DNA from 3 places in the Chryseobacterium subflavum genome. Region 3 is predicted to be linked to each of the others. Evidence: riboswitches for the same ligand, from Rfam matches in the RefSeq annotation. Region 3 holds a riboswitch; each other region holds the start of a gene.
What was found. A riboswitch is a leader RNA that binds a small molecule or an ion and turns the genes downstream of it on or off. The one in region 3 is predicted to bind cobalamin.

Region 1 (3,284 bases), on a different contig from region 3:
ACAAAGTTGACAATCTGCTGAAGTTTTTCAGCCTGTTCGTCATTCCATATTCCCATACATTTATTAGTGATCCTTCCCCGGGGTTCAACACCCGTTGCTTCAATCATTATCAGTCCGGTACCACCTTGTGATCTGCTTCCGTAATGTACGAAATGAAAGTCATTAGCCATTCCGTTTTCACTTGAATACATACACATAGGTGACATAACCCATCGGTTAGAGAGTTTAATATTTCTGAATTGTATCGGAGTATATAACATTGTCTATTAATTTTTGAATTTTACTAATGAAGAGGAAATAATCCCGGGTTGCCCACGTGATTAAAAAGAACTAATTTTACCTCCCCTTTTTAGGCTCCAATAAATATATGAAAAAAGATATACAGATCGGCTACGAATATTTTAAAAATAGCTCTGAACTGAACGATATAGAAAAAAAACTTTTCGAAAGAGCAAAACAAGCCCGCGAAAATGCTTATGCCCCTTATTCCCAATTTTTGGTCGGGTGCTCCGTATTACTTGAAAACGGAGAAATATTTTCCGGTAACAATCAGGAAAATGCAGCTTTTCCATCCGGACTTTGTGCTGAAAGAACAGCTCTATTCTGGATAGGTGCAAATTTCCCTGAGGAAAAGATCAAAAAGATTTTTATCGTAGGAGGCCCTAAAGAATCTTCTGAAAAAACACCACCGATTCCCCCGTGTGGCGCCTGCAGACAAAGTCTTATTGAATACGAAACAAAACAAAAAGAAAATATTGATCTTTATTTTTCCAGTATGAATGACGAAATCGTTAAGGTAAATTCGATTAAAGATCTATTGCCATTTTACTTTGACTCGACGTTCTTGTAATCGTGAAACTCTCAATTCTGAGGTTCTGGGAATCGTTATTTTTTCTGCAGACCATTGTTTTGATTACAAATTAACAGATACGACTGAGATTTCTTTTTAAAAACTTATCTTTGCAAAAATTTTGGTTTTCAAGCTATTGAAATAATAGGGAATTGGGTGAAAATCCCAGACTGTCCCCGCAACTGTAGATCGCAATTAAAATTTCTATAAGAAACCACTGTGAAAACGGGAAGGTATAGAAATGCGAAAGTCAGGAGACCTGCCAAAATGATAATATCAAAAATATATTGCTTTCGGTGGAAAAGTAAAATAGTATGAAAAAAACCTTAGTACTGCTTTTATCGTTATCTGCTTATTTTCTTTGTCTGGGACAAGAGAAAGCAATCGATACCGTTTATATTTTTGACAACCAGATGAACAAGGTAAAACTTTTTCATAAGGTTACTCCAATTACTCCTCAGGATGCTGAAAAGAATTCCACGAATCTTTCAGAACTTTTACGTTTCCAATCCAGTATTTATATCAAGGAAAACGGACGAGGTGCAGTTTCTTCGCCTTCGTTCAGAGGAACCTCTGCTCCACAGACAGCCTTTGTTTGGAATGGAATCAATATCAATTCGATATTTCTTGGTCAGGGAGACATTAATAATATTCCTCTTTTCGGATATGATGAGATCGGAGTGAAAGCCGGTGGCGGAAGTGTAATATACGGGAGTGGTGCAATCGGCGGGAGTATACATCTCAATAATAATCTGGGTTTCAATAAAAGTTTTAAAGCCTCCCTGTATTCTGAGGGTGGATCATTTGGTACTTTTAATAATTTCGGAACGGCCTCCTACAGCAATGAAAAGCTGAGTTTTAAAGTCTCAGGAAATCATTCGATCAGTCAGAATGATTATAAAGTCGAAGAAAAAAACTATATTAATAGAAACGGCAAATACTTTAACAGTACCTTTAATGTTGGAATCTCCTATAAAATTGCGAGACATCAGACGATCTCATGGCAAAGTCAGTTTTTTGACTCGACACAGAATTATCCGATTTTTGTAGAGAATGGCAACCGTACAAAATACGAGACACAAAGCACCAGAAGCTTACTTTCCTGGGATATTACTAAAAATAAATTTTCAAATAGCTTAAAAGCTGCTTACACAGAAGAAAATTTCCAATATTTTGGCAATTACAATGCTCCGAAGACCAGTGGTTCAACAGGGAAAAATTATATCTTTAAAAATGATTTTAATTATTTCATCGTACCTGAACTTAATGTCAACATCATCACCGAATTCCAGGTAAACAAAGGTGAGGGGTATCAGCCTGATCTCCAAGGTGTAAAAACTGAAGGAATTGGTAATGTAAGTAGAAATGTAGGCTCTTTAGCGGGGTTAATACGATATTTTCCGACGAAAGATCTGCGTTTTGAAGCTGGTGTTAAAAAGGATTTTGTAGAGAATATAAGTTCGCCATTGCTTTACTCATTCTCGGGAAAATGGAGTCCGGTACAATGGTATAATCTTGGAGTAAATGTATCCAGAAATTTCAGATTTCCAACATTCAATGATCTGTATTGGAATCCCGGAGGAAATCCAAACCTAAAACCGGAAAGGTCTTACCAGATGGATATGGACCATGAGTTTAAATGGGGTAATATTAAACTTGCATTAAGTCCGTATTATCTTTATATATCGGATAATATAGTGTGGTTGCCGACAGCTTACGGATATTGGTCCCCAGTTAATATCAATAAAGTGAAGTCTTATGGTTTAGAATCACAGATTACTTTTGATAAACAGCTTAAAGAACACCATTTTAGATTTAATATAGGATATACACTTGCAAAATCCATCAATCAGGAAACTAAAAAGCAAATGATGTATGTCCCTCTCCATAAGGTTTTTGGAAATTTTGATTATCAGTATTCTTTCCTAAAACTTTATGTTCAGGGAGTTTTTAATGGTCTTACATACACTACAACAGATGAAAAAAGAGAAGATGCTATAGATTCTTATTTCGTCATGAACACGGGTGTATCAGCAACGATCTTAAAAAAATATGTCTTAGGTTTTAAAATCAATAATTTAACCAATACTGTTTATGAAACGGTGTCTTATTATCCGATGCCAAAACGTAATTACAGTATTTCCGCAACGATAAATTTTTAATAAAAAATAACATGAAAATAACTAGACTTTTACAACTTTTATTTGCTGTAGTACTACTTTTCAATATTTCCTGTAGTACTGATAGCGATAATACTTTGCCTGTAGTAACTTATGAAAACGGATATTTAATTTCGAACGAAGGAAATTTCGGAAAGCCAAATGCAGAAGTAACTTTCGTTTCAAGAGACTTAACTTTTAGTCAAAACAGCATCTTTTCCAAAAATAATAATGGAAACCAATTGGGTGATGTTTTACAAGCTATGGCATTCAAC
Region 2 (3,284 bases), on a different contig from region 3:
TTGAGTTAATGACTGGGCATATTGCGACCAGTAAACCGTCATTGGCTGAGGCCTGTGAACGTCTCCATAAATAACCGGTGGTTTTACACAGCGGCTTCCGTAGCTTTGAACCCATCCGTTTTGAGTAAATGCAAATCCTGCGAGCTGTTCCCCAAAATACTCGACCATATCGTTGCGTTCAAATTCTCCATGTACCAATACATCAATTCCGATTTCCTCTTGCCATTGGATGGTTCTCTGTGTTTCTTCTTTAAGCAGCTGATCATATTTCTGGGCGGTAAGATCTCCTTTCTTGAATTGAGCTCTCCAGCTTCTTACTTCTTTGGTTTGAGGAAAGGACCCAATTGTTGTTGTTGGAAATAAAGGAAGCTCCAATGCGTTCTGCTGTGCTTCTTTTCTCACATTAAAAGGACTGTTTCTCTGTGCGTCACTTTCTGTAGTTACGGTAACACGGTTTTTCACATCCTGATTGTGAATTAGTGTTGAAACTTTTCGGTTTTCAATAGCTTTTTTATTTTCAGCTAATTCCTGTAAAGTATTGTAATCCGGGTTTTCTGAAGCTAATTTTTTTAAGGTAACAATTTCATAAACTTTTTGCCTGGCGAAAGCCATCCATTGTTTGATCTCCGGAGATAGTATATTTTCATTTTTCTCCAGGTCAAGATCGAAAGGAGAATGAAGTAATGAACATGACGGTGCAATGAAAACTCTTTCAGAACCTAATGCTGCAATAGCTTTTTTGATGAAAACCAGAGACTGATTGAAATCGTTTTTCCAGATATTTCTTCCGTCTACGACTCCTAATGAGAGGATTAATGTTTCAGGAATTGCATTGATGACCTCATCCAATTGTTCCGGGGCTCTTACCAGATCAATGTGTAGTGCATCAACAGGTAGAGTAGTGGCCAATGAAAGGTTATCTTTTAACCCATCAAAATAGGTGGTCACAATAAATTTAAGGTTCGGAAACTGTTTGGCAATTTCAGCATAAATGTTCTGGTAAACTTCTTTTGCTTTCTGATCAAGGTCTAGTGCTAAAAACGGCTCATCCAGCTGAATCCATTCTGCTCCGTTGTTTTCAAGCTCTTTTAAGATCTCAACGTAAACCGGAAGCAGATTTTGTGCTAAATCCAATTTATCAAAACCTTCTTCTTTTTCTTTTCCTAATAATAAATAGGTTACCAATCCAAGGATAACAGGCTTTGTATGAATTCCTGCTTCCTTCGCTTCAATAAACTCATTAACGATTTTATGGGAGAATAATTTGAATTGCTGATCTTTTTGGAATTCTGGAACGATATAATGATAATTGGTATCAAACCATTTTGTCATTTCCATGGCTGTAATATCGTGCCCTTCTTTCTGATAACCTCTGGCCATAGCAAAGTAAAGATCTAGCTCATTTGGTGTAATATCCTGATAACGGGAAGGAATAGCTCCAACAGACAATGTCATGTCCAATACCTGATCATAAAAAGAAAAGTCATTGGATGGAATCAGATCAATTCCGGCTTCTTGTTGTAGTTCCCAGTTTTGCTTTCTGATCTTTTTTCCTGCCTCTAAAAGTTCCTGTAACGATGTTTTACCTGCCCAATATAGTTCGCAGGCTTTTTTAAGTTCTCTGTTGCTACCGATTCGCGGATAGCCAAGGATGTGTGTTTGCATTTTCTTTAAACTTTTAATTAAATTTTGGTTTTAAAAGTTCTTATAATGCTTCATAACGCAATCGGGAAATAGTTTTTAGCAATAGAGAAGATACAATATAGACGTAATTTTCCCAGTGAAGAGTAGATTGTTAGGTAACCTGAAATTAATTTTCATAAAAAACATTACGTTTAAACTCAAATAAATTCTGAGTTAAAACCCAATCCAATACGTTCAAAAGTATCATCTGTATGACCAAAAGCTTCAGACCGCGAAAGCATTGTCAATTCGGGACAGGCAGGTCTCCTGACTTGTAACAGTTTTTGTCATCCTTCCCGCTTGTGGCAGTGGATATTCAGGGACAAAAACCTCTGTTGTGTTACTTACAGTTGCGCGACAGCTCGTGATTTTCACACGATTCCCTATTAATCTACCTTAAGTAAAACCTTTTCCGTTTGATGAAGTATGTTAAAGAACAAAATAGGGTGTAAAGGTATTAATTTAAGATGTTTAATTGGCTTAAATGCAAAAATTAAGTATATTGTTTTGTTTAAATTGAATTTGTAAGTTATTTATTCTGTAAATTTGGAAATATAAATCGAAAAAAGAATATTATCCTGTGGAAAGACTAGACGATAAAGACCTTCAATTGTTAAGAATCCTTCAAAAAAATGCAAAATTGACCGTTAAAGAATTGGCAAAGGAAATTAACCTTTCTCCATCTCCTGTTTTTGAGCGTGTTAAAAGGTTGGAGCAGGAGGGTTATATCAAACATTATGCGGCTGTCCTGGAAGCCGAGAAACTGAATCGTGGTTTTACAGTTTTCTGTCAGGTTAAATTAAAGATCCACGACAGGTCTGTGGGAAATGAGTTTGTACAGGAAATTACACTGATAGACGAAGTGGCGGAATGCTATAATATTTCAGGCGATTTTGATTTCCTTCTCAAAGTTCAGGTACGCGATATGAAACACTACCAGGATTTTGTATTTAATAAATTAGGTTCCGTCGACTCGATAGGAAGCACACACAGTACTTTTGTAATGGCAGAAGTGAAGAATAACCATGGAGTTACTATATAGAGCAGATCTCTTACTAGATTTTTTTTCCTCTGATCCTGCTTAATGATACAGAAGTGATACCAAGATAAGATGCAATATAATACTGAGGAACCCGGCGGAAAATCTCGGGGGATTGCTTTATAAGCTCATTATATCTTTCCTCTGCAGAATCTTTTATACGGGAAATAAAGAGCTTCTGATATTTAAGTAAGCGTTCCTGTAGATAGCTGTAATAAAGTTCCTTGCTGTCCGGATTATTTTCAATTATTTGTCTGAAATCCTCAATAGAAGTGCTATATACAGTACAGGGTTCTATCGTTTCGATATTATAAATACTTGGAGAATTATAAAACAGACTTTCCCACGACGAAATAAAGTTTCCTTCAAACAAAAATTGAAATGTAATTTCCTTACCGTCATTATTAAGCCAACCTCTGGCAACTCCTTTTTTGAGATAGTAAAATTTACGCGCCATCTTACCTTCTTCCGTTAGCAAGGTTTTGTTGGGTAATTCTTCCTGTTCGAAATTACTAAGGATTTTAGCCAAGGCGTTTTTATCTGGGGACATGCTCAAGAAGAT
Region 3 (3,284 bases):
ACAACGGAAATGAAGGGAATGGCACTATTCCAGCAGAAATGTTCCTCATGCCATAGCGGAGAATTGTTTACGGATGAAAGTTTCCGCAATACAGGAATGTATTACAATAGTCAGTTTAAGGATGCCGGGCGTTACAGGGTAACATTGGATCAGGTAGATTGGATGAAATTCCGGGTACCCAGCTTAAGGAATGTGGAATATACAGCACCTTATATGCATGACGGGAGATTCTATACCCTGGATGCTGTTCTTAATTTTTACTCGGATAATGTAGAGGACAATCCTAACCTTGATCCGCTGCTTAAACAAAACGGACATATCGGACTCACGATGAACAATGCGGAGAAGCAGTCCATTATTGCTTTCCTGAAAACTCTATCTGATAAAGACTTTGTTACCAACCCAAAATTCTCAGAATAAATTTTAATCAAACATGAAAAACATTTTTTTAATAGTATTGGGTTTATTTTTATGCCAAATAGCCTATGCAGAACCCATAAGAGACAGTTTGTATATTCCTGAAAATAGCTTTAACCCCAGCAAATTTTTTGATGATGATTGTGATGCTTGTGGCTGTGCTGCAGGAAATGGATCATCAGGATTTGAGTCTTTGCTTAATCCTCAATTTATAGGAATAAAATATTTTGCACAGCATTATAAAGCCAAAGAAAACCTTTTTGTGAATGATCTCACCCAGGATCAGTACTTCAATACCATCCAGTTATGGGGAAAAGTTCCCATTACGAAAAAGCTGAGTGCTTACGTGAGTCTCCCTTTTCAGTTTCATGAAAAAAAAACAATGCAGGGAGACATCAGAATTAATGGAATAGGGGATCTGAATGTAATGGGTATTTATCAGCTGATCAATTCTAAAGATGCATCTCACCAATTAAATGGAGGATTAGGAATAAAAGTTCCGTTAGGAAGATTTGATGAAAAAGGAATTACGGGAGTGAATCCGAGTTTCCAATTGGGAACAGGAAGCTGGGATTATCAGATGGTTGTGAATTATAAATACCAAAAGAACAAAGTTGCGGTAATTGTTAATACGGATTATACTGTTAAAGGTGAAAATAAGAAGTATTATCAGTTTGGAAACCAATGGAACTATGCAGCTACCGGATTTTATCAGCTTTATGCGGACAAAAAAATGATCTTTTCCGGGAAAGCCGGATTACAGGGAGAAGTATATGATAGGAATAAGCAATTTGATGAAGCCTTACCGGATACTGCCGGAAGTGCTTTATATGGAAAATTAGGCTTTGAACTTTCCTATAGTAAATGGAGCCTGGGTAGTGAACTGATGCTTCCTGCCTATTCAAACCTAGCGGGTGGAAACATTGAAGCTAAATCCAGATTCAGTGTGTTTATTAACTTTGGGATATAAAAATCAAATGAACATTCCGTTACTCATGTAACGGAATGTTTGTTTTTATTCTGTTGAAAATCATTTTATTAAGTATAATATTGTTTCTAAGAAGAATTTTCTATCTTTGCCGGAATCTGGTGAGCTGTAAAAGGCTTTTAAAAGGGAATCCGGTGTAAATCCGGAACAGACCCGCTGCTGTAAACTCTAAACCAAAATTTTTGATGTATATATCCACTGTTTTTAATGGGAAGGATTTCAAAAATGGAGTAAGTCAGAAGACCTGCCAGAAGATTTAAGTTTGATGCTTTCGTGGAATAAAGCTAAGGACAACAATGCTTCTGTGCAGCTATGGCTGTACAATGTTATTGCTGCTTTCTTATATCCATTAGTGTCAAGATTATTCTCAATGAGCTAATGGAACCGAAATTTACTTTTACAACTAAAAAAATAATTATCACAATCCTTGTGCTAATTAACCAGCTTTATTTTTCTCAGTCAAGAGATAGTATAAAGGAAAAAGGGATCCTTCCGGTTACCATTTATAAAAAAGATTTTAAAGAAATTCTTCCCGCTCAAACTCTTTCAGGAGAACAGCTGGAAAGGTTGAACAGCCAGTCCGTAGCCGATGCATTACGCTATTTTTCGGGAGTACAGATCAAGGATTACGGTGGAATTGGCGGATTGAAAACGGTTAATATCCGAAGCATGGGTAGCCAGCATGTCGGTGTTTTCTATGATGGGATTCAATTGGGAAACGCACAAAACGGGGTCATCGATCTGGGAAAGTTTTCGCTGGATGATATCGGAGAAATTTCATTATACAACGGACAGAAAAGTGAGATCTTTCAGCCTGCAAAAGATTTTGGATCTTCCGGCTCAATTTATCTCCAACCCAAGACTCCTTATTTTTCCGGAAATAAAAAAACGAATCTTGTACTTAGAATAAAAAACAGTTCAATCGATCTTTTCAACCCGTCATTTCGATTGGAGCAAAAGCTTTCAGATAAAATTTCCGCAAGTTTCAGCTCCGAATTTATACAGAGTGACGGACAATATAAATACAAATACCAGAAAAAACACCCCGATGGTACTATAGCCAATGATACAATTGCAACAAGATATGATTCTTATATTACTGCCAAAAGATTTGAGACCAGCCTGCAGGGAAATCTGAATAATGGAGACTGGAATGTCCGGGGCTACGGATATATTTCAGATCGTGGGATTCCCTCAGCAATTGTGAATAATGGTTTTGATCCGAAAGGACAAAAATTACTTGATAGAAATTATTTTGTTCAGGCTCACCTAAGGAAAAAAATATTTCCAAAATTTGAGACTCAGCTCAAAGCTAAATTTGCCTACGACTATACCCGGTATATGGATACGGTAAATGTAGCTGAAACGGCTTTAAAAACGGATAATACATATATCCAGAGAGAATTATATTTATCATCTTCCAATATTTACTCAATTACACCAAACTGGGATGTTAGTGCTAATGTTGATTTCCAGTATAATAATCTGGATTCCGATCTTAAGCTTTTCTCATTTCCCACGCGTTATACCTCATTGGTTGCTTTTGCAACCACTTACCAATGGAACCGGTTTAAGTTTCTTGGAAGTGTTTTAGGCACTTTTATTCGGGAGAATGTTGAACGTAATTCCAAGTCGCCGGATAAGAGTGAATGGACACCCTCTGCATTTTTGAGTTACCAGCCACTGGCCTTTAAGAATTTAACAGTGAGAGCATTTTATAAAAGGATTTTTAGAATGCCGACTTTCAATGACCTGTACTATACCATGATCGGGAATGTTTTTCTTAAACCTGAATTTACCAATCAATATGACGTAGGTTTTACTTATCAGAAGACTTATAACCATCAGGTTCTGAAAAGTATTTACTTCAAGGCAGACG

Region 1: it holds a riboswitch for cobalamin, as region 3 does, so the genes downstream of both, AC0INN_RS14725 (TonB-dependent receptor plug domain-containing protein) here and AC0INN_RS12860 (TonB-dependent receptor plug domain-containing protein) in region 3, are expected to answer to the same signal.
Region 2: it holds a riboswitch for cobalamin, as region 3 does, so the genes downstream of both, metE (5-methyltetrahydropteroyltriglutamate--homocysteine S-methyltransferase) here and AC0INN_RS12860 (TonB-dependent receptor plug domain-containing protein) in region 3, are expected to answer to the same signal.

The regions. Positions count from the first base shown of each region.
Region 1 is NZ_JBVTMR010000003.1:273,816-277,099, forward strand. Features, by position in the region: gene namA (NADPH dehydrogenase NamA) at 1-260, opposite strand, end outside; gene AC0INN_RS14720 (cytidine deaminase) at 368-850, shown strand; cobalamin riboswitch at 956-1,131, shown strand; gene AC0INN_RS14725 (TonB-dependent receptor plug domain-containing protein) at 1,165-3,012, shown strand; gene AC0INN_RS14730 (DUF5074 domain-containing protein) at 3,024-3,284, shown strand, end outside.
Region 2 is NZ_JBVTMR010000001.1:1,755,502-1,758,785, reverse strand. Features, by position in the region: gene metE (5-methyltetrahydropteroyltriglutamate--homocysteine S-methyltransferase) at 1-1,665, opposite strand, end outside; cobalamin riboswitch at 1,924-2,109, opposite strand; gene AC0INN_RS07740 (Lrp/AsnC family transcriptional regulator) at 2,264-2,725, shown strand; gene AC0INN_RS07735 (Crp/Fnr family transcriptional regulator) at 2,739-3,272, opposite strand.
Region 3 is NZ_JBVTMR010000002.1:786,796-790,079, forward strand. Features, by position in the region: gene AC0INN_RS12850 (cytochrome-c peroxidase) at 1-420, shown strand, start outside; gene AC0INN_RS12855 (transporter) at 434-1,387, shown strand; cobalamin riboswitch at 1,488-1,671, shown strand; gene AC0INN_RS12860 (TonB-dependent receptor plug domain-containing protein) at 1,784-3,284, shown strand, end outside.